One region of the Marinomonas sp. AWM4_232 genome, then DNA from elsewhere that is predicted to be linked to it. Evidence: predicted binding sites of a transcription regulator. Region 1 holds the regulator's gene; each other region holds the start of a gene.
The links. Region 1 encodes PhoB, which activates phosphate uptake and scavenging genes when phosphate is short. Its sites were predicted from a motif close to TGTCATANNNNTGTCANA; they were not measured.

Region 1 (5,850 bases):
TTAGGAAAAGTGCGCCAGTTAATAGCAGTAGCAATAGTGCAATTAGCTGAATAGATTCGATTTGGTTGTCAAGCTCTGCTCGCTTTTTGGTAACAAAATCATTGGCGCTTTGATTGACAATTACGACGAAGTCACTTACTTGAGAATCTAAAGCCCGTAAGCGTTCCATTAGAATCGTAACCTGTCCTAAGTCACCTCGTTCAAGGTGATCGATATTCAAACTAATTAGCTCAAGCTCTCCAGAAATAATATTGAGCAGTCGAGTAACACGACCATTTGCGAACCCTCGAATATGACGCCCTAACTCGCCCTTACGTAGTAAATCGACACGGCTCAAAACAAGGTCGTATTGAAAGTAAGCATTGCCCTGTAGCGGTAAGTCACTTGCTTGTATTGACGACACATAGTCCATAAGACGGTAGGTTTGCAACTGTAGTTGTAATGAGTGCCACCGAGAGCTGTCAAATACTTGCTTCGCGTTTAAGCGCGAGCTGCTATCAGCTAAAGGAATAAGGAAAAAGGTCAGTATTGAAGAGAGTAGGGCACATGCCAACAGCAGCTTGCCAAGTGACCTATCCAGTAAGCTTACGTTTTTTGACACAGCGTGATCTTCACTCATTGGCTGCTACGGTTCCAATATTTGCAGTGTCTTAATCTGCCAAATTGATCGTCCATAATACACTTCATTTTCAAGCTCAGGGTGCTTATCAAAATTGAAGACCACCATTAATGGCCCTTTATTGCGGACAGCAATAGGCTTGCCATCCATTTTGTATGCAACGACAGCATCCCATTGTGTAAAGTCTGTGACGGGGATTTCTGTAATGTATTGATTAGAGGCGATAAAACGAAGATAGCTACCTTGTCCATGAGTCAATTCCAAAAGGTCTTTTGGGTGAAAGCCAACATAATGATGCAGCCCCTCCTCCCATGGATTGTGAGTGCTAATTTCATGGGCAGGCAATTGTTGTAACATGGCCAAATCAAATTCAGCTTTTTGATCTCCTGTATTATGCTCAGATATTTCACCTGTCACGGTAAGAATAACAGGGCCATTGGGAGCCTCAAGAGCGTAAAGTGTTCCGGTAAAGCATGCTAGTAGTGCCCATATTGCAATTCTTTTCATCATTTTCTCCTGAGGACTCATAGGGTAGAAGCCTTTAATCGGATCAACAAAGTGTATCAAAATTCATACGTAGAGTTTGCATAAATCCATTGATTTGTGGCTCTAAAACAAAGGGGCTGATGTGTTTAGTTAAAGCTCCTGAAAAGAGAAAAGTATGGTTAAATATAGACGCTAGATATCTGTTGGTTATTTGCAAAGGGACCATTTTTCGTGATTACTCACCCGTTTAGTGCTATTAACGCGTTCGTAAAGGCTTTGCCATTATTGTTGTCGCGCCGCTTACGTCTGTTCTTACTCGCCCCCATACTCGCCAATATTGCTTTAATGGGCCTTTTGTATACCGTTGCGTTGAGTTATATGGGAGTCGCAGTGGACGAGATGATGGGTTATGTCCCTGAATGGATGTCGTTTTTAAACTGGTTGTTTTATGTCCTGCTAAACATTGCGATTGGTTTGCTGATGTTTTACAGCTTTTCTGTGGGCGTTAATATTTTGGCTGCGCCCTTTATGGCGTTTCTTGCTGAGAAAGTAGAAGAGCACCAAACAGGCAAGCAGTTCGATGAAGATTTCAGTGCCATGGGGCTTATGAAGATTGCAGGACGAAGCCTAAAGCGAGAGCTGCAAAAGCTCGCGTATTTTATTCCGCGTTTCTTAGGGTTGTTGCTGTTGTCGTTCATCCCTGTGGTAAACGTGGTGACATCGGTGCTGATTGTGATGTTTTCTGCGTGGATGTTGGCGTTACAGTACATGGACTACGCTTTTGATAACAATAAAGTGCCATTTCACGATATGCGCGCTGCACTTCGCGAAAAGCCGCTTCTATGTTGGACATTCGGCTTTATCGTGATGTTAGGGGTGACCATTCCCTTCTTGAACTTATTTGTCATGCCGATAGCGGCGGTAGCAGCGACCTTATTATGGATTAAGTTGTTTAGCGAGCGCTTTGTTAATTATGCGGATTTGCTGTCTCAGACGCGATAGGAGCTTATTTTGAAAATTTTGGTAGTCGATGATGCTTCGTTTACTCGAGACCTTATTAAACGCACCCTAAGAAAGCGTTTTACTTCGGTGACAGTGGAGGAAGCAGTCAATGGTCGAAAGGCACAGCAACTGCTGCAAAAAGTGCCCTTTGATATGGTGCTTTGTGATTGGGAAATGCCAGAAATGACAGGGGTAGAGCTGCTGCAATGGTGTCGTGAGCAACCTAATTACAAGAAAGAAGCATTACCCTTTGTGATGATCACCAGTCGTGGCGATAAATCTCACGTCGTGGAAGCGGTTCAATCGGGTGTGACGGACTATTTGGGAAAGCCTTTCACGGCCGAGCAACTTATTCAGAAAGTGCAGTCGGCGGCCAAACGACATGGCATTGAGAAAAAGCTTGGTGTACCAGCAAAGGCTCCTTCTGGCAGCTCAGGCGGTATTGCCTCTGGCTCATTGGATGTCTTGATGGCGGGAAATGCTTCGGCTAAGGCTGCTCCGACGCCTAAAATAACTAACCCTGAGGCATCTTCTAAAGACGTTAAAATCCCAACCAAAGTACGTTTCGCGGGTAAGGAGTTCCGTTGCATGGTGGTACATTTTGCCAAGGATGAGGCCACTATGTTGATCAAGAGTGACGATGTGATTCCAACGGTACTGGATCAAGCGGTCTTGGATTTATCCCATGACAAGCAAGTAAACCGTTTGAATTATTATGTTCAGGCGGTGGCGACCACTGAGAAGAAAGCTGATTCCGCTTTCTTAACCGTCACCTTATCTCTGATAGACCAAGACGCTGAGAAAGAAGCTTTTATAAATCGCTTATTTCAGTCTTTATAAAAGCCAATAGCAGGTGTCCTATTCAGCCGCGCCCAGAGAAAAACTAGAGGCAGCTGATTAGACTGAGAGCCCATTTAAGGTTGAGACGGCTCTTGCTCGACGGAAGTAGCGTGACTGTCTGGGGCGTCACTGGCCACGGTTGCGAGTAGCGCTTCTTGACGAACACGATCTGTTGGGAAATGACAAGAGAATGTGCTGCCTGTACCTGGCTGACTGCGAATTTGCAGTTTGGCATTATGGTGTATTAGCACATGTTTGACGATCGCAAGCCCCAGTCCAGTGCCGCCAGTACCGGACCCTCGTCCCTTATCAACCCGGAAGAAACGTTCGGTTAAACGAGGAATATGGCGCGGATCGATACCAAGTCCTTGGTCGTCTACTGAAAAAATGCCACTGAATTCATTTTGCACCCATTGCACTTCAATGTGACCTCCTTCAGGAGAGTACTTGATAGCGTTGAAGACAAGGTTTGAAAACGCGCTGTAAAGCTCGTTATAGGCGCCATAGATATAGCTGTTTTCAGGAATATCAAAACTCAGTTGATGGCTGTCAGAAAGCGTCGGTAAGGCGGTTTTCTTAATGGTCTCACACAAATCTTCAAGCTTTAGCCATTGATGGGCTTCTCGCTTATCGTTGGTCTCTAACCGAGAGAGCAGCAATAGGTCTTCAATTAGATGCTCCATACGCAGTGACTGATCGCTCATATTCACGATACCACGCTGCATGGATTGCGGCAGGCTATCTTTAAACATCGATAATGTTTCAAGGTAGCCTTTGATAACCGTTAAAGGTGTTTTCAGCTCATGTGAGGCGTTGGCGACAAAGTCTTTACGCATCTGCTCCAGTAGGTGCAAACGTGTCACATCTCGTACGAAAATCAGATGATCGTTTTGATCATACAGTGTGGTTTGTACTTCTAGGTACACCCCTTCTTTTGATGGCGACTTCATAACCAAAGGCTCGCCAAAGCGCTTTTGCGTGAAGTATTTAAAGAAGTCTGGGTTACGCAGAATGTTGGTGATCGGCTGACCTCGGTCCACCGGGCGCTGCAAGCCTAATAGCAATCCGGCGGAGTTATTCCACCATTCTAAATTGCCATTACTGTCGGCCATGATGACGCCTTCTTTCAGCGCGGCCGTTGAATTTTCGATTCGGTTGAGCGCTTGGCGCATGCGGCGCTTAGATTTGCGTTGTTTCTTTTGCAGACGGTAGACCGCATCGAAAATCTCCCCCCAGATGCCAGTAGCTTCAGGAGGCGCTGCTTTGCCGGAGCGGCGCAGCCAAGAATGAAATTGATACAATTGGTACAGCTGCCAATACAGTGTACCGAGTGTATAAATCAAAACGAGTGCGAGAATGTGGCCCAGTACGAAACCGATGGTGATCACAGCCATCAGTCCAATAATCCATGTAATGAAAGCTCGTTGCCAAGTTCGCTTCATAAAATCTTATGCCGTGCGTTTTGCCGAAAAACGGTAACCTGTTCCGCGGACGGTTTGAATCAAAAAGTCATGGGTTTCACCAATGGCTTTACGTAGGCGACGAATATGTACATCAACTGTACGTTCTTCTACGTAAACGTTACCGCCCCAGACTTGATCAAGCAACTGCGCGCGAGAATAGGCACGTTCTTGATGTGTCATGAGGAATTTTAACAGACGGTATTCCGTTGGCCCCATCTCGATAGGGGTTGTGCCAATAGAGACACGCTGGCTGATGGGATCAAGCAATAAGCCTTCCACTTCAATTGGGTCATCGACACCTTGAGGTGTTGCTCGACGAAGTACGGCCTTCAAGCGCGCAACCAATTCACGTGGCGAGAATGGTTTAGTGATGTAATCATCCGCACCCACTTCGAGGCCTTGGATTTTATTGTCTTCTTCACTTTTCGCAGTCAACATAATCACTGGAATTTCCGCCGTCGTCGCGTCTTTCTTCAAACGACGCGTGAGCTCGACACCGCTGCCTCCGGGCATCATCCAGTCGACTAAAACCAAGTCAGGACGATGATCTACGATCATTTCATGCGCCTGCTGGCTATTTTCCGCTTCCATGTATTCATAGCCAGCCATCTCCAGCGCGACAGCTATCATCTCGCGGATTGGTGCTTCATCATCAATAATCAGTACTTTTTTACCGGTCACAGGACATACCCTCATCTCAGGAACGGTAGATATTAAAACCGCTAAATATGACAACTGTGTTAAATTGTCATATCAGTGCCATATTCAAATGTAATAGCTTAGTAATAATCCTGCAAATAGGCAGTAGCCAACGCGGTTATTATCTAAAAAGGATTTAAAGCAGGCTTGGCGCTCACGGTCTTTGGCTTGCTGGTACTGCTGATAAAACAACCCAACAGCGATGAGCAAGCTGATAAAGTAGGGGGCACTTAGCTCAGCGAGTACTCCGATCCACATCATGAGAGACAAGGCTAATCCTTGTAACACTAATATCACGAATAGGTCATAACGACCAAATAAGATGGCGGTCGATTTAATGCCTACCTTTAGGTCATCTGGTCGATCGGTCATAGCGTAGTAAGTATCGTACGCGATGGTCCAGAAACTGTTGGCAACAAACAGCATCCACAGCTCAGGGTCCAGTAAACTGCCCCCTTGTGCGCTGTATGCCATCGGAATGGCCCAAGAAAAAGCCAACCCAAGAAACAGTTGTGGTAGGTGGGTGTAACGTTTCATAAACGGGTAGAGTGCTGCTAGAAACAATCCAACAAACGACAAAAGAATGGTTTTCCAGTCGGTCAGAAGCACCAATACAAAACTTAATAATGACAACCCTGCAAACAATAACAGGGCCTCTTTCTCGCTCACTCGACCAGATGGAAGTGGGCGGTTTTTAGTACGTTCGACAAAACCGTCAACCTTACGATCGGCAAAGTCATT
Region 2 (5,850 bases), 500 kb from region 1:
GCTCAGGTTGAATCGTGTAGCGTGTGAATGAGGTGGCCAAGTGTTCAGGATCGGTAAAATAGGTACGATAAAAGTGCACGATCATGTCTTTCGCCAGTGGTGGGAAATGTCCACTGAGGCTGACAGGGCCAAACATGTAACGTACTTCTGGGTGTTTGATCAAATAGGCACCGATGCCATACCACAAGTAATCGAGGCTGCGTTTGCCCCAATACTTTGGTTGAACAAAACTTCGCCCCAGCTCGATCCCTTGCTCAAAGTAGGGCTCCATGTCGCAGCTATAGCTGAATAAAGTGCTGCTGTAGATACCTTTATCTTGCCCTGCTTTTAAGTAACGGTACACTTCACCAATACGGTATGCACCGACAATCTCGAGTTCTTCTTCATCCCATAGGACAAGGTGACGATAATATTGATCGTATTTGTCTAAGTCCTTTTGCTCGCCGGTGCCTTCTCCAACCTTACGAAATGCGATTTCACGCAAACGTCCGATCTCTTGCATCAGGCTCGACTCGTGCTCGTAATCGACTAGATAGATTTGTTTGTTGTCTTTGGTCGATCCTAAGTGTTCCGCACGCTTAAGCTCGAGTTTCAATTGTTGACGGTTTTGAGGGTGAGAAATGGTTTTTTCAGTTTTAAGCAGAGGCTTGCGACCTTTGGCAATACGGTACAAGTGTCGCTTAACCAGTTTGTTCTTTTCCTTGTTGCTTAATGGCAACTTAGCCAGCTCTTGAATCGGGATCGGTTCGCCCACTTGAATAGGGATGCGACGATTACGCTGGCGGAACATTTCATTGGCCAGCTGCACTGTCGAGAGGGGGCGATAGACCCAAGAACTGGTGTAGAACATCATGGAGTTGCGTCCACCAATGTGCACTGGAAGTATTGGGCTATTGGTTTTTTGTGCAATTTTTAGATAACTGGAGTTCCACTTTAGATCTTTGACTCCGCTCGGAGAAAGGCGTGATACCTCACCAGCAGGAAAGATAATCACACACTCTTCTCGATGTAGGCAGTCCATAATAGCTTTGAGTTGCTGACGACCTGTTTTGCCCCCGATGTTATCGACCGGAAGTACAAGTCCTTTGAGGGCATCAAAGCCTAACAAGAGGTCGTTGGCCACGATTTTGACATCAGGTCGAATCTCGCCAATGAGACGCAAAATAGCTAGACCATCTAATGCGCCAAGAGGGTGGTTTGCCACGATCAGAGTACGGCCAACTGCGGGTATGTTACGGCGATCCACTTGGCTGGCACGATAGCCAAAATTGAAGTGATCTAAAACGCGATCAATGAACTCAAATCCAATGCAGTGCCCATTTTGTTCAAGAAACTGATTCACTTCATTTTCGTGAAATAGGCGTTTAAGCAAGCTCAAGGTGGGCTTGGTTATGATTGGGCTTTTGTCTAAAAAGCCTGGGGCTTTACTGGAAATGATTTGTTCGACTTGTAACACGATCTACTCCACTCACCTTCAAGGTTCTCTTGAACAGGCTAGGGAGAGACGATGACAGCTCGGTGAAGTTTTTGTGTCGACTTTATGACAGGTTAGATAGCAAAAAGCCGATCATTGATCGGCTTTTCGTGCATTTAAGCTTTAGGCTTACTGTTTCCCAAGGTAATGTGACGCGAACCTTTGAGGTTGGACTGACCACTAACACCTTGATCAATCTGTTCGATTTGCCCACCACGAGCCAAGAACTCTTCCATCTGTTTCGCAATGCTTGCAGACGTTTCCATTGGAGTGTCGGCTGATTTCTTTTTAGAAGCCATGGTGTATTCCTTTTATAATAGATTGAACTCTAATCATATCAAATTTCCATGTTCATGGCTTTAGTTTATTTTTTCACCGCAATCAGAAACATAAAAGCGTGCCCTACGATGGGAGGGCGTTGCCTTTATTGGGATGAAAATAACGCATAATTGGATTTAGGAATCGCGTTAGCCATCCGGTAAACTCAATCGGTGAATCTAGGATAATCAAACAGATGCATTCAGCGTCTTTAGTGACCCTAGGCTGGTGCTTGTGATTATGATCTCGACAAATAAAGTCGCCTTCACGATACAAACCCTCGTCATCAGAGAAAGCCCCTTTCAACACCACAGTGATTTCATTTCCTGTGTGGGTATGGTTTGGCAATCGAGCGCCTGGTTTCACTCGTGATAAAGCAATTTGTGGTCCGCCAGCTTCATCACTCAACGTAGCAAGTTTAAAAGAAGGCGTCAGAGGCATCCAGTTTAACTCGTTGAAACCTTTGGGTATCAAACGTCGCAAGGAACGCGGAATGTGTTGAAACACAGTCTCTTGTTCAGGCTCATGTTGAGAAGGTGCAGCTGTTTGATCGCTGTTTACGATGGCTGCTAATACGTTGCTTTTTAAAGACGCCATATGCTCTGGGCGTGAATCAATCATTTGCTCTGCAAACAATTCCGCCCCAACATTATTTAAACGACGCATCTGCTCACGACAATGTGGGCATTGATCTAAATGCACAGATACACCCAAAGCATGCGCCAATGGCAAAGTACCAGAAGAATAATCTGTCAAAATGTCGAGTGAAGGATGGCAGCTAAGCATAGCGACTACCTCTTAATAATTACGGATAACTTGTTTAGCGCGAGTCTGACACGAGATTTGACCGTACCTAATGGTAAGCCAAGTTCTTCTGAGGCTTCAGAGTGGCTTTTACCCTCTAAATACACCTTCGACAGGACTTGCTGTTGCTCAGTAGGCAAATGCGTTAGTCCTTCTCGTATGCGAACTTGGTCGCGTTGTTGTTGTGCCTCCCGAAAGGGATCGGCATTCTCATCAGCCATTTCGCTCCAAAACTCTTCTGGATCGATATCGCTTTGGTATCGCCCATTTTTACGCATGTAATCAATACGTGCGTTACGGGCAATCGTAAAAATCCATGTATTCAACGACGCAGTAGCGGGGTTGTATAAATGAGCTTTGTTCCAGATTCGGATCATCACCTCTTGGGCGATGTCATCTGCCATAAGATTAGCGCCGGGTTGCGATGCTAAACAAAAGGCGCGAATACGTGGGGCATAGTGATCAAATAAGCGTTCCAAAGCACCCGTATCACGCGATTGGGCTACTTGAGTCATGTCTGCCAACAAAGTGTTGTCTACTGTCGTTTCAGAAACTGTGTTCATCCTAGGGCTCCAAACGTGCACGTGGGTCAGTCTGGGTGTGGTGAAGCTATATTCACAGTTTCATTATACGGGGGCTTTAGATGAATGGATCAGTGATCTGATGATTTTTTTTCAGCGTATGTACTATAAAGTTATCCGACAACATTAATAGGTAGTTCCGCGATGCAGGCATGCAATGCAAATTCAACAAACGAATTGATCGAGCGATTCAAAGCCTTTTACAAAGATGTGAAGAATCCTCGCTTGGACGCTATTGGTGACGTTTACGCCAGTCATGTGAAATTCCGTGACCCAGTGCATCAAGTACAAGGCTTGGCGGAGCTTCATGCTTACCTTTCTGAGGCTTCTGAGAATGTTGTCAGTGGCCGATTTGAATTCTTGGATCAGCTGGTTGGCAAAGATAGTGCTTATATAAAGTGGAATATGTATTTTTCTCACCCTAAGCTTGGTAAAGAAACACATATCGTGCGCGGCATGACCCAGATCCAATTTACGGATCGCATTTACTATCATGAAGACGTTTATGACATGGGGCAGATGATCTATGAACATGTGCCAGTTATTGGTTGGGCGGTAAAACGTCTGCGTAAACGAATGGCCACGGAGGGGTAATATGCCAAATGAGCAGGGCAATAAAACCATTTGGATAACAGGAGCAAGCTCTGGTTTAGGGTTGGCCCTAACTAAGCACTATTTGCTAATGGGAAATCGAGTCATTGCCTCCGCCCGAAGTGAAGGAGAACTATCGCAACTCGCTAAGCTCTATCCTGATGAATTATCTTTTTTAGCCTTTGATGTGACGGACACGTTACAAATTGATGCGACACGCTCGGCACTAGAGTCGATGACTGACCCTTTGCACATGGCTATTTTAAACGCGGGCACCTGCGAATATTTTGATGTAGACACTCCTGACTGGACGTTGTTCGAACGTGTGAACCAAGTTAACTACCTAGGCATGGTTAACTCTCTACAAGTTTGCCTACCCAAGCTGAAGCAAACTGCCAACGCACATTTAGTGGGAGTGTCTTCGCAAGCAGTACAAGCTCCTTTTATTCGCTCCGAAGCGTATGGCGCCAGTAAGGCCGCGGTGCGCTACTTACTTCATTCACTACGGTTAGATCTTGCCCCAGATGATGTGGCGGTATCTTGTATCTTGCCAGGCTTTGTCGATACACCTTTGACGCAACGAAATGATTTCGACATGCCTTTTCTGATGGCCCCAGAGCAAGCCGCGCACCGAATAGCAAACGCTATTGAAAAGCGTGTGTTTGAATACGCATTCCCGAAACGGTTATCAGCTCTTCTGGCGTTGGCACGTTTAGCGCCATCAGGATGGTTTAAATTTAATGCGCGCAAGCGTCCCAGCGAAGGATAAAAGTTATGAAAATTGCCATCATCGGCAGCGGTATTTCAGGACTTACGGCAGCGTATCTACTGAACAAGCAACATGACATAACCCTATTTGAGCGTGATGCTCGAATTGGCGGGCATACCGCGACCAAAAAAGTAGATGATCAAGGTGTTACTCGACACATCGACACGGGTTTTATTGTTTACAACGACTGGACTTACCCCAATTTCATTCGTTTGATGAAAGAACTCAATGTCGCGACGAAGCCGACTGAGATGAGCTTTTCAGTCAGTTGTGAGCGCACAGGATTAGAGTACGGCGGTAACAACCTTAATACGCTCTTTGCACAACGAAAAAACTTAGTGAACTGGTCGTTTTTATCTATGTTGAAAGACATTCTGCGCTTTAACAAAGAGTCGATCGCAGACCTTGAGTCAGGGCGTTTAGAGCCGGATATTACGCTTGGGGAATACCTAGCCAAACAAGGCTATGGTGATATGTTTGCCAGTCACTATTTGATCCCTATGGGCAGTGCAATCTGGTCAGCAACCTTACAGGAAATGATGCAGTTCCCATTGCTATTCTTTGTACGTTTCTTCAAAAATCATGGCCTGTTGAGTGTTAATAATCGCCCTCAATGGCATGTTATTGAAGGTGGATCTGCTGCTTACCTTGAGCCCATTACACAAACGTTTAAAGAGCGTATTCGCCTTGAAAGCCATATAGAAAAGGTGGTTCGTACAGATACAGGTGTGCAGGTGCACTTAGAAGAAGGCAGCGTTGAGACATTTGATCAGGTGGTATTTTCTTGCCACAGCGATCAGGCTTTGGCCTTGTTAGGTGATGATGCTACAGACCTAGAGCGAGAGGTGTTGTCTGCTATCCCGTATCGCGACAATGAAGTGGTCTTGCATACAGATACTTCCTTACTGCCCAAGGCAACTTTAGCGTGGTCTAGCTGGAACTATCATTTGGGTACGGAAAAGCTAAAGCCTGCAACGCTCAGTTACAACATGAATATTCTGCAAGGCATTCAGGATTCTAAGCAGACATTTGTCGTGACATTGAACCATACGCATTGGATTGACCCAGATAAAATCATTGGTCGTTACACTTATGCCCACCCAACGTTTACCCTCGCAGGGATTGAAGCACAAGAGCGCTGGCAAGAGATCAATACGGACAAGACTTGGTTCTGTGGTGCCTATTGGCGCAATGGTTTTCATGAAGATGGCTGTTGGAGTGCAGTACGAGTGGCGAGGGCGTTGGGAGTTGACTGGTAATGTCTGACTGGTCCAGTGCTCTGTATACGGGGCAGGTACGGCATCGTCGCTTTG
Region 3 (5,850 bases), 1.2 Mb from region 1:
ATAATGAAAAAATCGTCATCCTAGACAGGTTAAAAATGTTTCTTACGCTGGAAATCACCATCATCCATGAATCGCTGCCATTCGTTATCCAACTCTTCTTCCGCTTCGTTGTCACCTTGTTCTTCAGCTTCTAATGCAGCCTCTCTTTGTTGCAAGGCTATGTCGTCTTGAATTTCTTGGATCGTTTCAACAAATTTGTTAATCAACTCTGCGGCTTCGGGCTTTTCTTCAATGGGCTTAAGTTGGTTAATCGCTTCTTGATATTCACTTATGGCATCGTCCATTTTTTGGGTCAAGAAGAACTGACGGGCGAGATAAGAATGATGGTCAGCGTTTACCTTATAACGAAACCAATGCAGCATTTCATCGAATCGAGTAAAAGATTCTTCATTGATTTGTTTATTGGACTTAGCTGATAACAAATAGCCATGAAAAGATTCAAATAACCGCTTAAGCTCCATAATCTGAATCTCATCCACGACAGGCTTTGCGCGGCGCTTTTCCTTACTGGCTTGAAACTGGGACATTTCTTCTTGTAAGAAACGCCTACGCCTTGAAAGAGACTCATCGGCTTGTATAGCCAATAGCTCATCACACAAACCAATCATACGGCTGTATAGCCATAGGCGCATCTCTTTAGGCTGGTATTGCGCAGGCATTTCATCAAGATAACGACGAACTTGGCGCAACTGGTTATTAAGCAATGCAGCCTTACGCAGACGTTCTATGCGCGCTTGTTCTTTTAGCTGTAAATAAATAGCAAACGCAATAAAGCCACCAATAATCAACAGCAGTAGCGTAACAATGATTGCCGTCATAAGTCCCGTTTTCCAAAGCGTCCTAAATATGAACGCATTTTTATTTAGTATTTTCTTATATCAAAAGGGTTTAACTTACTCTAGAGCTTTTTCCAAATAATTCATTTTCAATGCGCTGAATGGTGCCATTCAAGGACTCTATTACTTGTCCAGCTTGCTCGAACGTTGCAACTTTTTCCATTTCAGCAAGTGCCTGTCGAAGCTTATCCAGTGCTGCAGCTTTCTTATCCAACTCTACACAAGCTTCCGCTTCTTTTACTAACAAATCATGATGAGCTAGGTGAAAAAAGAACCGAATCTGAGTTACTTGATCCTTTACCGTAGCTTTATCCAATAAATCATTGGACACCAGCCCTCTTAAGAGAGGTGGCAGTGCTTGTAGACCTTGTTGAACTTGAGAAAGTTGCACATGGGTTTGAACACAGTCTTTTAGCGTCGCTTGTTGATTGCTTTTTAACTCTTCAAGTAACTGTATAAAACCAGGCAATTCCGACTCTAAGGTTCTCCCCATTTTATAGCGAATTAATGTCGATATACTGGCAATAAGATACTCAACCAACAGTAATTTGGTCGTCAGGGGTAGGTAGCGATCCGTGATGATGTTCAGCAAATCAGCGATGCGGCCACAGCGCTTCTCAAGTTGCTCTAACTCTAGCTTATGCTGAGCTTGACGTTGTTGGTAATAACGCAGCAGCCCTACACAAACTAACACAGCACCTAATGCTAGCGCGGCACAAACAACAATGGTTATAAGAAAACTCGTTGACACAAAAAATACCGCCTCACGTCTTCGTTTGATTGTTCGTTAAGCATATAAAAAAACCGACCATTATGCATGATCGGTTTTTAAAAGAGTGCTTTTGTTAGCTAGTACATTACGCGACAGAGAAACCAAGTAAGGCGTAGAAAATAATCGCAGACAATAGCGCCGATGCTGGAACGGTAATGATCCATGCTGCGGCAATGCGAAGTAGAGCCGAACGTTTAACCAACTCTTTCTTGGTCGCCTTCTTAAGACTCTTACGCTCTTCTTTAGAAATCGGGGCAGAAGATTGCAGCGCTTTTACTTCACGAAGAATCGCACGCTTTTCTTCTACGTCGGCCATTTTGAAGCGTTCTAGGAATGCATTTGTCTCATCCACACCTAGGCCAGAGCGCTCAGAATGTTTCTCAATCTGAGCAAGTTTCTTCTCGTATGACAACTTAAGGTACTCGCGAAGAAAACCAACGCCGAAGATACCACCTACCGCAATATGTGTAGAACTTACTGGCAAACCTAACTGAGATGCAATGATTACAGTGATTGCCGCCGCCATTGCCACACAAAAAGCACGAGTCTTATCAAGCTCAGTGATTTCAGAGCCTACTGTTTTGATCAACTTAGGCCCAAACAATGCCAAGCCAATCGCGATACCAATACCACCTACTAACATTACCCATAATGGGATGGAAGCTTTAGACGATACGCCACCGTTAAGCAAAGCATCGTTGATCGCAGCCAACGGCCCGATAGCATTCGCAACATCGTTTGCTCCATGAGCAAAGCTTAATAAAGCTGCAGATACAATCAATGGGATCGTGAACAAGCTATTCACGGCATCCTTGTCATTTTTCAACGATTCGGCCGCACGATCTACTAATGGACGAACCACGAAGTAGGCCGTCAGAGCAAGACCAAAACCGATGATCAAAGCGGTAATAATGTCCAGCTTCCAGATCTTCTTAAGACCTTTCATTGCCAAGTAAGTAGCAAATGCCCAGACCATTAGTGATACCAATAGTGGAACCACTTTCTTAGCTGCTGCAATCATGTCACTTTGATAGGTGATAGAGCGCTTAATGTAAATCAAGAACGTCGCCGCAATAATACCGCCTAGCGCAGGAGAAATGACCCAGCTAGCAACAATGGCACCGACTTGACTCCAGTTAGCAATGCCCCAGCCACCAGCGGCAATACCAGCGCCCATTACACCACCAACAATAGAGTGTGTCGTTGATACTGGAGCACCTAGGTAAGTCGCTAAGTTCAGCCAAATTGCGCCCGCTAGCAATGCTGCCATCATCACCCAAATAAAGGTCGTCACATCTGCGATCGCATTAGGGTTAATGATACCTTTCTTAATAGTTCCGACAACACTGCCACCCGCAATGATTGCACCACCCGCCTCAAAAATAGCAGCAATTAAGATCGCACCTGTCATAGACAGTGCTTTCGATCCTACCGCAGGGCCAACGTTATTCGCAACGTCATTGGCGCCGATATTCAAGGCCATGTAGGCTCCAAATGCGGCTGCAATAGCAAGAATTGAAACGTTAGAAATACCTTCGCCGTGGCTGTAAGCATAAAAGCCTGCGACCAAAACGAACGCTAACGCGATAAGAATGCGGACAACTTCACTGCCGCGACTGGTCTTTGATTCTGAGCCGTAATTTGCAAGATCCATAAAAGAGTCATCTTAGGTTATTAAACGACACTGGCAGGCAAAAATGCCGAGTTACCCTTTCCCAAGTAACTACTCCAGCGATGCAAAAACTAATCCGTCATATTTCATAAAAGTGAAACGTGCGCCATTCTACACTTAGAAGTTTTTCATAAAAACCCAAAGCAAGGTTAATTAAGAAATTCCAATCAAATAACTGTCACATATTTCAATTTGGTGACATTTATATGTCTTTTGTGTGACAGAAATATTACAAGCAGTGTCATGTTACGAAATTAAATGTGAACGACATAAAAAAAGCCCCCAGAGGGGGCTTAAAGAATGGAATTGGGGGGCCAATTCTCAGGGTAACTAAAGGACAATTTAGAAGAAGCCTAGAGGGTTAATATCGTAGCTCACAAGCATGTTCTTCGTTTGTTGGTAGTGATCCAACATCATCTTATGTGTTTCGCGACCTACACCCGATTTCTTGTAACCACCGAATGCAGCATGTGCTGGGTATTGGTGGTAGCAGTTCATCCAAACACGACCCGCTTCAATACCACGTCCCATACGGTACGCAAGGTTTGTATCACGTGTCCAAACACCTGCACCAAGACCAAACTCAGTATCGTTCGCAATCGCAAGCGCTTCTGCTTCATCTTTAAACGTTGTCACAGCGACAACAGGACCGAAGATCTCTTCTTGGAAGACGCGCATATCGTTTGAGCCTTTCAGAAGCGTTGGCTTGATGTAGTAACCATCGTTAAAGCCATCAATCACTTCAGAATCACCACCAACTAGAACTTCAGCACCTTCATCGCGACCAATCTGTAGGTAGCTTAGGATCTTATCAAACTGTTCTTGTGAAGCTTGAGCACCGACCATTGTCTCTGTATCAAGTGGGTTGCCGCGCTTGATTTGACCAATACGCTCAATGACTAGCTTGATGAAATCATCGTAAATATCCTCTTGGACCAACAAACGCGATGGACAAGTACATACTTCACCTTGGTTAAAGAATGCTAGCACTGTACCTTCAACACATTTACTGATGAATTCATCTTCCGCATTCATAATGTCGTTGAAGTAAATGTTCGGCGACTTACCACCAAGCTCTACTGTCGATGGAATGATATTTTCCGCCGCACACTTCAAGATATGCGAGCCGACTGGAGTTGAGCCGGTGAAAGCTATCTTGGCAATACGAGTACTTGTTGCTAATGCCTGTCCCGCTTCAGCACCGTAACCGTTTACAATATTCAAAACACCCGCAGGCAGAAGATCTTTAATTAGGTCTGCTAACACTAAAATAGAAGCTGGCGTTTGCTCTGCAGGCTTGAGAATAACACAGTTACCCGCAGCAAGCGCAGGAGCCAACTTCCAAGCCGCCATTAGTAGAGGGAAGTTCCAAGGAATAATTTGGCCAACCACACCTAGTGGCTCATGGAAGTGATACGCAACGGTGTTTTCATCAATTTCACCGATTGAGCCTTCTTGCGCACGAATACAACCTGCGAAGTAACGGAAATGGTCCGCTGCTAATGGTACGTCAGCGGCTAATGTTTCGCGTACTGCTTTACCGTTATCCCATGTTTCAGCGACCGCTAGAGCTTCTAGGTTCGCTTCAATGCGATCCGCAATTTTTAATAGGATATGTGAACGTGCTTGAACAGACGTTTTTGCCCAAGCCACTTTGGCTGTGTGAGCTGCGTCAAGAGCAAGATTAATATCTTCTTCAGTAGATCGAGGGATGCGGCAGAATGGTTTACCATCAACTGGACTAACATTATCGAAGTACTGACCTTTAACTGGTGCTACCCATTCGCCACCAATAAAGTTTTCGTACTGTTCGTTAAAGGTTACAACACTGCCTTCAGAACCTGGTTTTGCATAGATCATACTGTTTACTCCGTTATTGTTGTTTTGTTTTATAATTAACAATGCTTTTCAATGTAGACCTATGAATGACAACTTACTTGCCTGAGAGTCTAAAAAACTTGACTATCAGTCCATATAAGTTGACCGTCCACTATAATTTGGGTTAATCATATTCCAGCGTTTTGAAAACACCGCTACCTAACAACAATTAAAGAGGTGTGTATGTCTCATCCGATTACAAGCTTAACGATAGATCGACAACCGACTGAGCTTGTCGAGAATAGAGTTTGTTTTGCAGGACCTCATTCTGAGCTAAGTATTTATGATACCTATGAGCAAGCCAATAAAGTCAGCTTAAAATCAGACGCACTACTCTATTGTGGCATGGTGACAGGCGCAAAGGTCATGCACACTCGCCATGAGCAGAATATTGCATTTCTGCCTCACGAATCTTTTATCCTTGCCCCAAAAGAAGAAGTCTTTATTGACTTTCCTGAGGCGCAAATAGACCGTCCTACGACCTGCTTAACCGTCGAAATCTCCCAAGAGCGCATTGCTCAGATTTGTGATCGCATGAACGATATAAACAATGTTGACGGTTTGTCGCCTATTGATCCAAATAAGCCATTACACACCTTACACACCCAAGGAACACAGCAAGTTCTGGACCGATTAGTCAGTGACTTTGTCCAAAATGATCCCGATCGAGATTTATTGGTAGATTTTGGGGT

Region 2: the regulator PhoB is predicted to act here: its motif matches at 1,529-1,546, upstream of olsF (bifunctional ornithine lipid synthase OlsF).
Region 3: the regulator PhoB is predicted to act here: its motif matches at 3,497-3,514, upstream of ACXAC1_RS01730 (inorganic phosphate transporter).

What each region holds. Positions count from the first base shown of each region.
Region 1 covers NZ_JBSWTA010000001.1:1,587,810-1,593,659, forward strand. The annotation lists gene ACXAC1_RS07535 (ATP-binding protein) at 1-619, opposite strand, end outside; gene ACXAC1_RS07540 (putative pterin-binding protein) at 626-1,129, opposite strand; gene cysZ (sulfate transporter CysZ) at 1,337-2,107, shown strand; gene ACXAC1_RS07550 (response regulator) at 2,117-2,947, shown strand; gene phoR (phosphate regulon sensor histidine kinase PhoR) at 3,022-4,389, opposite strand; gene phoB (phosphate regulon transcriptional regulator PhoB) at 4,396-5,091, opposite strand; gene ubiA (4-hydroxybenzoate octaprenyltransferase) at 5,176-5,850, opposite strand, start outside.
Region 2 covers NZ_JBSWTA010000001.1:2,091,756-2,097,605, forward strand. The annotation lists gene olsF (bifunctional ornithine lipid synthase OlsF) at 1-1,456, opposite strand, end outside; gene ACXAC1_RS09935 (hypothetical protein) at 1,591-1,773, opposite strand; gene ACXAC1_RS09940 (ChrR family anti-sigma-E factor) at 1,877-2,578, opposite strand; gene ACXAC1_RS09945 (sigma-70 family RNA polymerase sigma factor) at 2,584-3,159, opposite strand; gene ACXAC1_RS09950 (nuclear transport factor 2 family protein) at 3,322-3,771, shown strand; gene ACXAC1_RS09955 (SDR family NAD(P)-dependent oxidoreductase) at 3,773-4,537, shown strand; gene ACXAC1_RS09960 (NAD(P)/FAD-dependent oxidoreductase) at 4,543-5,796, shown strand; gene ACXAC1_RS09965 (DUF1365 domain-containing protein) at 5,796-5,850, shown strand, end outside.
Region 3 covers NZ_JBSWTA010000001.1:364,048-369,897, forward strand. The annotation lists gene ACXAC1_RS01720 (hypothetical protein) at 30-818, opposite strand; gene ACXAC1_RS01725 (hypothetical protein) at 889-1,587, opposite strand; gene ACXAC1_RS01730 (inorganic phosphate transporter) at 1,694-3,262, opposite strand; gene exaC (acetaldehyde dehydrogenase ExaC) at 3,623-5,140, opposite strand; gene ACXAC1_RS01740 (helix-turn-helix domain-containing protein) at 5,342-5,850, shown strand, end outside.